Regions from separate parts of the Lactobacillus gallinarum genome, predicted to be linked through region 2. Evidence: predicted binding sites of a transcription regulator. Region 2 holds the regulator's gene; each other region holds the start of a gene.
The links. Region 2 encodes LexA, which represses DNA repair genes until DNA is damaged. Its sites were predicted from a motif close to CNAACANNTGTTNG; they were not measured.

Region 1 (3,290 bases), on a different contig from region 2:
ACGGTCACAACAGAATGATTCACGTAGGCTCCACTCTTATTGCCTATGAAGGACTAAAGAATTACGAAGATGAATTTAATAAGCATGTTAATATCAATGATCAAAACAAGGCTGTTCCACTATTAAATACTATGTATCAAAATTTTAAAAATGACTGGAATGGTGATGCTAAAGTAGTTATGATTAGAAGCCAACTAGGGATGCCAATTGCTGTATTCACTGGTAAAAACGTTTCTATCCATAAAAGTGATATGAAGAATGCTACCCAGTTTGTAATTGATGGTCATCGTCTTGTTGCTTATAGAGCTGATTACACTATTTATCCAATAGCTAGTTTAAAGAAATAATATATTAAAAAAGCGCCTCACACATGAGACGCCTTTTTAATTGATCCATCTAAAGATTGTAAAGCCATTTTGCCTTTTATTAAATTGGATCTTCAAGCACTATTATTCCTTAATTAAAGTATTGAAAGCTTCATTAGTAGCTACAATATCACCCATAACCTGGTTAACCCAATCGTTGAGTTTATCGTTATCATAGTTTTCAAGACCACCTTCAGTATCTCCAATATCAGCAATACCATTATTAAAGTCTACCATTTCAGTGATTAATCTTTCTGCAAAATCTTTAGTTGTACCGGCAAAATTATCCGCAAAGGTATCAACGTTACCATAAGCATCTGTGATATCACTAAAAGTTTGTACCATCTTGCCAAAAGTATCGTTCAAATTATTAACGTCTTCTTGAGTTGGTACAGTTAATTCTTCATTTTCATTATTAAGCTGCTCATCCAAACGAACACCGATATCATTTAATACTAAATGACCATCATACAAACGATTTAATAATTTAATACCACTTGGATTTTTAGCTTGAAAATTTACATCAATTTCTTCTGTCATAATTTTTCCTCGTCTTATATAATCTTCGTCTTTATTGTACAATTTTTATACATGAAATTTCAAAAACAATATTTTAAACTAAATTAACATTAAATATAAATATTTTTTGAAAATTTGGCGTTTAAGACTTGATCATTAGATTTAATCATCTTAAAATAAATACTTGAAAGGTAAGTTGTACCATACAAACAACACTGTCTAATAATACAGATTGTTTAGCTTGATGTTAAATGCCTATATTATATAGATAAACATAATCAAAGTTACTATAACTGGAATGCTGAAGGGTTGCTACCGGCGTTGCTAGTATTCCAGTTATAGTGACGTGGTTTATTCCATTCTTTAAATATTTATGAACAATTTTTTACAATAATACTATAGATATTATCGTTTGAGTTGAGAAAAGTAATTAAAGCTGGGATTTTTAATATTCACCTATCTCCAAAGATAGGTGTTTTTTATTGCCTTTTTCTATGATACAATTATTTAAACATTTGTTCGAGTAAGGAGAAAATATGGAATCTACTAAGTATCTTAGCTTAATTAAAACTGAACTAGATAATATGCCAGACTTTGTTAAACAATATAATTTAGGTACTAATCACTCATTAACAACCACCTATCAATATTTAACCGAGATACGTCGTTTTTTTAATTGGTTACGTCAAGAAGGCATCTCTACTGCAAAAGATAATCAACATATCTTACCAGATACTTTAGCAAATTTACGGCGAAATGATATCATGTTGTACATTGATAACTTAGGCCACACTAAGAATAAGCAAGGACACTTGAACTCCCCCACTACTATTAATCGTTCTATTAATGCCCTACGCTCTTTATTTAAATTTTTGACCATTACATCAGATAATAATAATGGTGAGCCCTATTTTGAGCGCAACGTAATGCTCAAAATTGAGTCTTTAAATGATACTAAAACATTAAATTATCGTGCTCACGTTTTAGAATCACACATGTACACTGGAAACCTCAAATTCGAATTTCTTAAATTTATTAATCATGACTATGAAAATAAATGCAATAAGCAAGCTAAACCTGGTTTCAAGATGAATAAAGAAAGAGATATGGCCATTATTGCTTTAATTTTAGGGACAGGAATTCGAGTTTCTGAGTGTGCTGGCGTAGATATGCAAGATTTGAATATAAAGGACGCAGTTTTAGATGTCACGCGTAAAGGCGGACAAAAGGATAGTGTCCCTATTGCTGAATGGACTCTAAACTATATTAAAAATTATAAAAAAATCCGAACTGAGCGTTATATGGCCGATTCTAAGCAAACGGCTTTCTTTCTAACAAGATGGCACAATAAAACAAAACGCATGACTACTAATGCAATTGAAAAAATGGTTAGCAAATATTCAGCCAGCTTTGGTCATCCTCTTACCCCTCATAAATTGCGCCATACATTAGCTTCTGAATTGTATGCTGTTACTAAAGATCAAGTTTTAGTAGCACAGCAATTAGGTCAAAAAGGAACAACTGCCACAGATTTATATACTCACGTAGATCAAAAGAAGCAGCGAGCAGCATTAGATGCAATTTCTAATGATCATCAAAATTTAAATGAAACTAAATAATAAAACAGCACCAAACTATATAAAAATGGTGCTGTTTTTAATATGTTTAGCAATAACAAAAGTGTTATTGCTGATTGCTCCATAAATAATAGTAAATTTATTATTATATCCATAACTGCAACTATAACAATTTTACTATTAATATTAAATAATAAAAAAGACACTGTTTTTTAGTTTAACAGCGCCTCTTTTATTATTTAGTTAAATCTAATTTATCAATGTCTATCATCCATGCAATCGCAATAGATTTTTCACCTAAGTGTGTAGCAATTACAGGACTGAATTCAGCCACATCCACCGGCTTATCTGGGAAGTTAGTATTAATAAACTCTTTTATGTCTTCTGCTCGTTTGAGGTCATTAGAATGAAATACGAATAAACGTAATCTATCCTTATAAGGTAATTCTGCAGTTTTTTCTAAAGTAAGTTTCTTAACCTTGGCAACAGCACGCTTTAAAGATCTGATTTTATCAAAAGCAACAATTTTACCATCATCATTAAATGTTAATAATGGTTTTATTTGCAGCATAGTACCAATAAACGCACCTGCGTTGCTTAAACGACCGCCTCTGCTTAAATTCTTAAGATCATCAACTACAAAATATTCATCGATTGTCTTTCGAATTTCGTCCAGTTTCTTTAAAATAGCTTCTGGTTCCATGCCATTCTTAATCATTCTAGCAGCAGCTAATACCAAATAACCTTGTAATCTTACGGTCATTTTAGAATCATAAGGATATAGATTATATTCCGGATTATTATGAGCCATGTTTACCATGTTTTGATA
Region 2 (3,290 bases):
TGAAGGAAACGAGCTGACCAATCGATAGCACTTTATTTGTAACTAAAAGTCCACCATAAATAATGGTAATTACATAGGTTGCACCGATAATTGCCGTACCCAATGGATCAAATAAGGAGTCCCATACAAACACTTTTTTATTGATATTAATTGTGTCATCGACCATTTTGTCAAAGGCCTGAGTATCTTCTTTTCCTTGACCAAAGGTCTTCAGCACCTTGATGCCTGAAACGGATTCTTGGGTCTTATTATTCAAACGTGAAAAAGCCGCCTGTGACTTATCAAAAGCATCGTGTAAATGACCCCCAAGCTTCCAAGCGCCTAGTGCCAAAAATGGCAGTGGCAATAAGGCAACGATGGTTAGTCGCCAATCAACGAAAATGATCATGGCAATCATAGTTGATAATCCCATGACAAGAGAGTCGACTAAAGTTAAAACGCCATCACCGGCTACGTTTTGAATAGAAGTCACATCGTTAGTTGCATGGGCCATCAAGTCACCGGTTCGGTGGCGCTGATAAAATGTTCTGTCCATGATCATAAAGTGGTCGAACAGTTTAGAACGCATTTGTCGTTCTAGTTCTGCGGCCCCGCCCCAAATTTGCTTACGCCAAAAGTAGCGCAAAATATATAAAACGAAGGCGGCAGCTAACACAGCTAGAACCAACATCCCATATTGCCCCCATGAGATGTGACCTTGATCCAGCTGATCTGCCATCAGTCCTAATACTCTTGGCGGAATTAAGTTGGCTAAAGAGGTTAAAGCAAGAAAAGTAATTCCGATAATATAACGTTTCCTTTCTTGTTTAAAAAACCAACCCAGTTTTTTAAATATGTTCATTTACTCACTCCATTCTTTAAAAAGAACACCAAAAAAGACGAAGGAATAATCCTTCGCCTTAACACCACAAAATAATCTAATAATTACTTTTGTTGATGCTTCATCATGTTCATTACTTGATGAACCTTCTTGTTAGAAGGCTTTTGTCCCATTTGAGACATCATAGCAACGATCATATCTTCACTAATAGGAGGATTTTCCTTAAAATACTTCTTCATGTATGCTCTTGCACCATAGAAACCTGCAACGGCACCAACTAAAAGTGCAATAATAATCAAAAATATTGCTAAACCTAAATTCATATTATATCCTCCATCTAACTAACAATAATATCTTACATAATTTTTCACTTTTTTAAAAGGCTTAATTAATCTTTTCTAAGACCTTTTCTTCTTTGAGCACGTTTTGCTCTTTCTGAGGTTACTTCTTTACCGTTTTTATCGATAATTACCATATTTTCAACGTCTTGCTTAAATGCAGCTCTGAAGTTGGCAAGGAATTTTTTGTGAAGTTCTTTACGTTCTTGTTCCTCTTCGGGAGTTAAGCCTTCCTTTTCTTTCTTATGGTAAAGTTCATTAATTCGATCAGTTACCTTTTTTTCTTCTTCTTTACTCATTGCATCTTTATTCATTTTATATTCACCTCACATTAACAATCTTTAGTCTACCGTATTTTATACAATAAAAAAAGATGCTTTTTATAGAACATTTGTTTGAGATTATGCTATTTATTTGTTAAAATAATCATAAATACTATCTTTTTTACAATAACGGAGAAAAATTATGTCTAAGAAAAACAACGATACTAAACAACTAGAAATTTTACGCTATATTTATGATACTGTAGAACGCCGTGGTTTTCCACCGACAGTGCGAGAGATTTGTGCTGCGGTCAAACTTTCTTCTACATCTACTGTTCACGGTCATCTAGCCCGCTTAGAACGCAAAGGTCTTTTAATCAAGGATGCAACTAAGCCTCGTGCACTTGAAATTACCGATGAAGGTAAAAAGGAATTGGGCATTAAGCCAAAGAAAATCCCAGTTGTTGGTGTGGTCACTGCTGGTCAACCTATCTTAGCAGTTCAAGACATAGATGAATATTTTCCACTTCCACCTGATCTTGAAAACGATGCTGGTGAACTCTTCATGTTAAAAGTTCACGGTGAGAGTATGATTAATGCGGGAATTTTAAACGGTGATAGCGTCATTGTCAGAAAGCAAAATACCGCTAATAACGGCGAAATTGTCGTAGCCATGACTGATGAAAATGAAGCTACAGTTAAACGCTTTTATAAAGAGAACGATCACTACCGTTTACAACCAGAAAACGATACAATGGCACCAATTATCTTATCCAAAGTAAGTATTTTAGGTAAAGTAGTTGGCCTTTACAGAAATAATATCGATTAATATTTAAACCTAAGCAAAAAGCTTGGGTTTATTTTTTCGTCAAAATTTCAGTTAATTTATTTTCAAAAACTGGCAGCCATTTTTCTAAATAACCTGCACGGGTCGGATGAATTTCGTCTGCCATATAAAGAGCAGGTTGGTCTTTAAAATTCGGATCATTATATAAATCCAGAACTTTAATATTCCATTTTTTAGCTAATTGATGTGTTGCTTTTACCATCTGATTATACAAATTACTTTCAAAATAAGGATTTGTATAGATCAAAATTGGACAATGCCATGTAGTCAGAGCTTGACTAATAATATATTCCATCGCACCGATAATTGTTTTTACATCAAAATGGTCATTTTGACTAATTTCTCCCAACTTCTGGTTTGTACGCGCATCATTAGTAGAAAGTTGCAAAACCAACATATCAATTGGTGTTTTAAGATTTTCCTTAAAACGAGCAACATAAGAATCACCATGATAACTGGCATCTTGATCTACCAAAGTAGTGCCATTTTCTGCATCTTTAATAGCAGCAATGCCATCTTTTTTCCATAAGTAGTCTACAAAAGATTCCCCTAATGCACCAAAACCAAATGTGACAGAAGAACCTAAAAATAAGATCTTTTTATTTCTTAATGGGCTATCAATTGTTTTCACACTGTTAAGACTATATTTACGGTTGTTACCCGGTAGATAGGCTAGCTCTGCATAAGCTCTTTGGTGCAAGGGATGCTCATCCAAATCCATTCGCAACTCATTAAGAGCAATATCGGATAAATCATTATTTTGTCTAATAGGGATTAAAAAAGTTTCGTTACTCATTATTTTCTCTTTCTTTATCGATGTAAGGTTTTATTGCTTCCCAATCTTTTACAATATCATCACTTAATTTACGATTATAAAATACAGCCGCAGGATGATATTCTGGAATAACCGTATATTTCTTTTTCGAACAAACATATCCATCTTTAGCTTCATTAAGTTCAAGAATTGGTGTATTCTCAATAACCTTACCATGTTCAGCAGAAATCTTATGACCTGGGCCAAG
Region 3 (3,290 bases), on a different contig from region 2:
GAATTTTTTCTTTCTTAGTATTTTCAGCACTTTGCTTAACAGCTTCTGCTGCTTGCTTTTGTGCATTAACCTCTGCTTCTACCGCAGCTACTTGTGCTCGAGCATCGGCTAAAATATGATCAGCATCATTTTGTGCATTCTGAGCTTTTTGTTCCCAAGAATGTTTACGAATAGCATAGCCAATCACTGTACCCACCAAAATTGAAACAATGGCAGTTGCGACGGGAATCATAATAATTGTATTCATGATTACTATCGCCTTTTTTTAGAATTATTCACACAACTTTTATGATAAAGAACCTGTTGGTCCATGTCAATCCACAAGAAAAAACCTTGGAACATAATTCCAAGGTAAAAATCATTTTTTATTTATCATCAGTTGTATTTTTAGCTTTAGCAGACTTCTCTGCTTGAGTCTTTTCACGCTTTTCCTTTATTTTTTCAGGATCTTCACGATCAGCTACTGATTTCTCATCAATACCATATGCCTGACGAACTTGTTGTTGAATATCTTGGTAAATATCTGGATGATCTTCAAGATATTTCTTAGCATTTTCTCGTCCTTGGCCGATACGATCGCTCTTATATGAATACCATGATCCAGCCTTATCAATGATATCCTTGTCAGCAGCCATATCAAGTAATTCTCCACTTTGAGAAATACCTTTACCATACATGATATCTACTTCTGCTACCTTAAATGGTGGAGCAACCTTGTTCTTTACAACTTTAATCTTGACGCGGTTACCAATTACATCACCAGATTGCTTAATCTGTTCTGCTCTTCTTACTTCAAGTCGAATAGTTGAATAAAACTTAAGAGCACGACCACCAGGTGTAGTTTCAGGGTTACCGAACATAACCCCAACTTTTTCACGAATCTGATTAATGAAAATTGCAATAGTCTTAGTCTTGGAAATTGTTCCTGATAACTTACGCAAAGCTTGACTCATTAATCTAGCTTGAAGACCAACATGGGCATCCCCCATTTCGCCTTCAATTTCTGCACGTGGAACTAAAGCAGCAACAGAGTCGACAACCACAATATCAATAGCACCACTAGAAATTAAAGTATCAGCAATTTGTAGTCCTTCTTCACCAGTATTAGGTTGAGACAAAATAAGTGAATCAATGTCTACACCTAAAGCTTCAGCGTATGCTGGATCCATTGCGTTTTCAGCATCAATATATGCAGCTGTACCACCACGTTTTTGCACTTCAGCTACTGCATGAAGAGCAACAGTAGTCTTACCAGATGATTCAGGTCCATATACTTCAATAATACGTCCCCGAGGATAGCCACCAACACCAATAGCAGCATCTAAAGCAAGTGAACCTGTTGGAACTGTTGAAATTTGAGTATCGGCCTTCTCACCCATACGCATAACAGCACCTTTACCAAAGTTCTTTTCAATTTTCTTGAGCGCTGCATCTAAAGCAGCCTTTTTTTCATCTTTGGGCATGTTTTCCTCCTAAATTTTTGTACTCAATAATTATACTTTGATCATTATCTACTTTGCAAGCAATATACAAACTAATGTTCAAAGTATTTAGCCTACACTATTAAATACGCAAAAAAAGGTAATTTTTTTTTTGAGAAAATAAAAAAAGAAGCAATTCTATGCTTCTTTTAATTTATCTTTAATTTTACATGGATCCTTTGAATACGCCCCATGATTGGTGGAAGTAGTCGTAACCTGAGTAAATAGTAAAGATCAATGCAAGGTAAAGTAAAATTGTACCGATGTACCAGAAGTTACCGATCAATAAGAAGATGATTGATAACATTTGGCAAGTAGTCTTGATCTTACCAGGCATTTTAGCTGCCAAAACTTGTCCCTTGTTTTCAGCTAAAATCAAGCGCAAACCAGTAACTGCTAATTCACGACAAACGATGATTGCAACAACCCAAGCTGGAGCAAGCTTCAATTCAACTAAGAAAATAAATGCAGTCATAGTCAACATCTTGTCTGCCAAAGGATCAGCAAACTTACCAAAGTTGGTAACCATGTTGCGTGAACGAGCAATATGACCATCAAACCAGTCAGTAGCTGAAGCTACGGCAAAAACAATAGCTGCAATTACCCAGCTCCAAACAACAGTTGAACCAGCGGCTTCAGTATGAGCATCCCCACCGAAAATTATAATTAACATAAATACTGGAATCAAAAAGATTCTAAAAACAGTAAGTTTATTAGGTAAATTCATTCTTCTTATTTTCTCCTAAGCTTTAATTACCATTATTTTCATCACCGCTGCCACCATTATCATTTCCACCGGCATTGTTATTTTGCGTAGTGGTTGTTGATGATTGAGTAGCTGATGATTGTTGTGTTTGACTACTTTGTCTTGTTTGACTGCTTTGAGCAGCTGATGATTGTTGGTGACTAGTTTGAGTGTTGTGTCTAGTAGTAGAGCTGCTCTGAGTTTGATTTTGAGTAGTAGTATTACTGTTATTAGTATTATTATCGCTAGTCGTTCCATTTTGACTAGTATTGTCATCAGTATGATGAGTAGTAGTCTTCTTAGCCTTTCCAATTAACAAAGTAATTGTTCTGTAGCTATTATTAGGTACGTATGGGACCTTCTTGCCACCGATCTTAATCGAACTACCATTATCATTACCCAAGGTAATTACAACTCGTTCAGCGTTTGAAGGTAAAGTAAGGGTATGCTTTTGCTTAGCAATTAAAGTTCCTTGCCAGCTATTTGCATTGCCATTAATTTGTACTCCCGCAGAAGTATTTTGAGTTGAACCTGCCTTAACAACTAAACGACGATTTCTCTTAAGACCAAGGACACGGTATTCATTGTCATTAATCTTTTTAATCTTAACTGTATTTACAGCAACTGGCTTAGTCTTCTTAGAAGATGACGATGATGTCTTCTGTGATGATACAGTTACGCCGCTGTTATCAGTATCATGATGCTGACCACTTGATGAAATACGTGCATACAATACGTATACAACTAAGATTACGATAATTACACCTAATGCGATTGCGATTCTTGGCAAGTAATTCTTCCACAAATTCTTCTTGTTATTTGTAGTTTCACGAACCTCTTCGCTCTTATTATCAATTGAATTCTCTACATATTCATCAGGATCCGCTTCTGGAACATCCTCATGATAGTCACTGAGTAATTCTTTCCCATCTAATCCAACTACTTGAGCGTATTGTCGAATAAATGCCCTAACATAAAAGTCACCAGGAAGCTTATCAAATTCATCCTTTTCAATTGCTGTTAGATATCTACTTTGAATCTTAGTTGCTTTTTCGATATCTTCA

Region 1: xerS (tyrosine recombinase XerS) is a predicted target of LexA. The motif match lies at 1,393-1,406, and genes of this name have one in related genera.
Region 3: recA (recombinase RecA) is a predicted target of LexA. The motif match lies at 1,531-1,544, and genes of this name have one in related genera.

The regions. Positions count from the first base shown of each region.
Region 1 covers NZ_NFKZ01000004.1:66,661-69,950, reverse strand. The annotation lists gene B5E95_RS02940 (DUF5052 family protein) at 1-347, shown strand, start outside; gene B5E95_RS02935 (hypothetical protein) at 450-905, opposite strand; gene xerS (tyrosine recombinase XerS) at 1,421-2,503, shown strand; gene B5E95_RS02920 (DegV family protein) at 2,697-3,290, opposite strand, start outside.
Region 2 covers NZ_NFKZ01000002.1:76,867-80,156, reverse strand. The annotation lists gene B5E95_RS01575 (ABC transporter ATP-binding protein) at 1-841, opposite strand, end outside; gene B5E95_RS01570 (YneF family protein) at 925-1,143, opposite strand; gene B5E95_RS01565 (DUF896 domain-containing protein) at 1,209-1,472, opposite strand; gene lexA (transcriptional repressor LexA) at 1,624-2,250, shown strand; gene B5E95_RS01555 (SGNH/GDSL hydrolase family protein) at 2,279-3,064, opposite strand; gene B5E95_RS01550 (uracil-DNA glycosylase) at 3,057-3,290, opposite strand, start outside.
Region 3 covers NZ_NFKZ01000001.1:137,769-141,058, forward strand. The annotation lists gene rny (ribonuclease Y) at 1-247, opposite strand, end outside; gene recA (recombinase RecA) at 366-1,463, opposite strand; gene pgsA (CDP-diacylglycerol--glycerol-3-phosphate 3-phosphatidyltransferase) at 1,648-2,208, opposite strand; gene B5E95_RS00825 (helix-turn-helix domain-containing protein) at 2,231-3,290, opposite strand, start outside.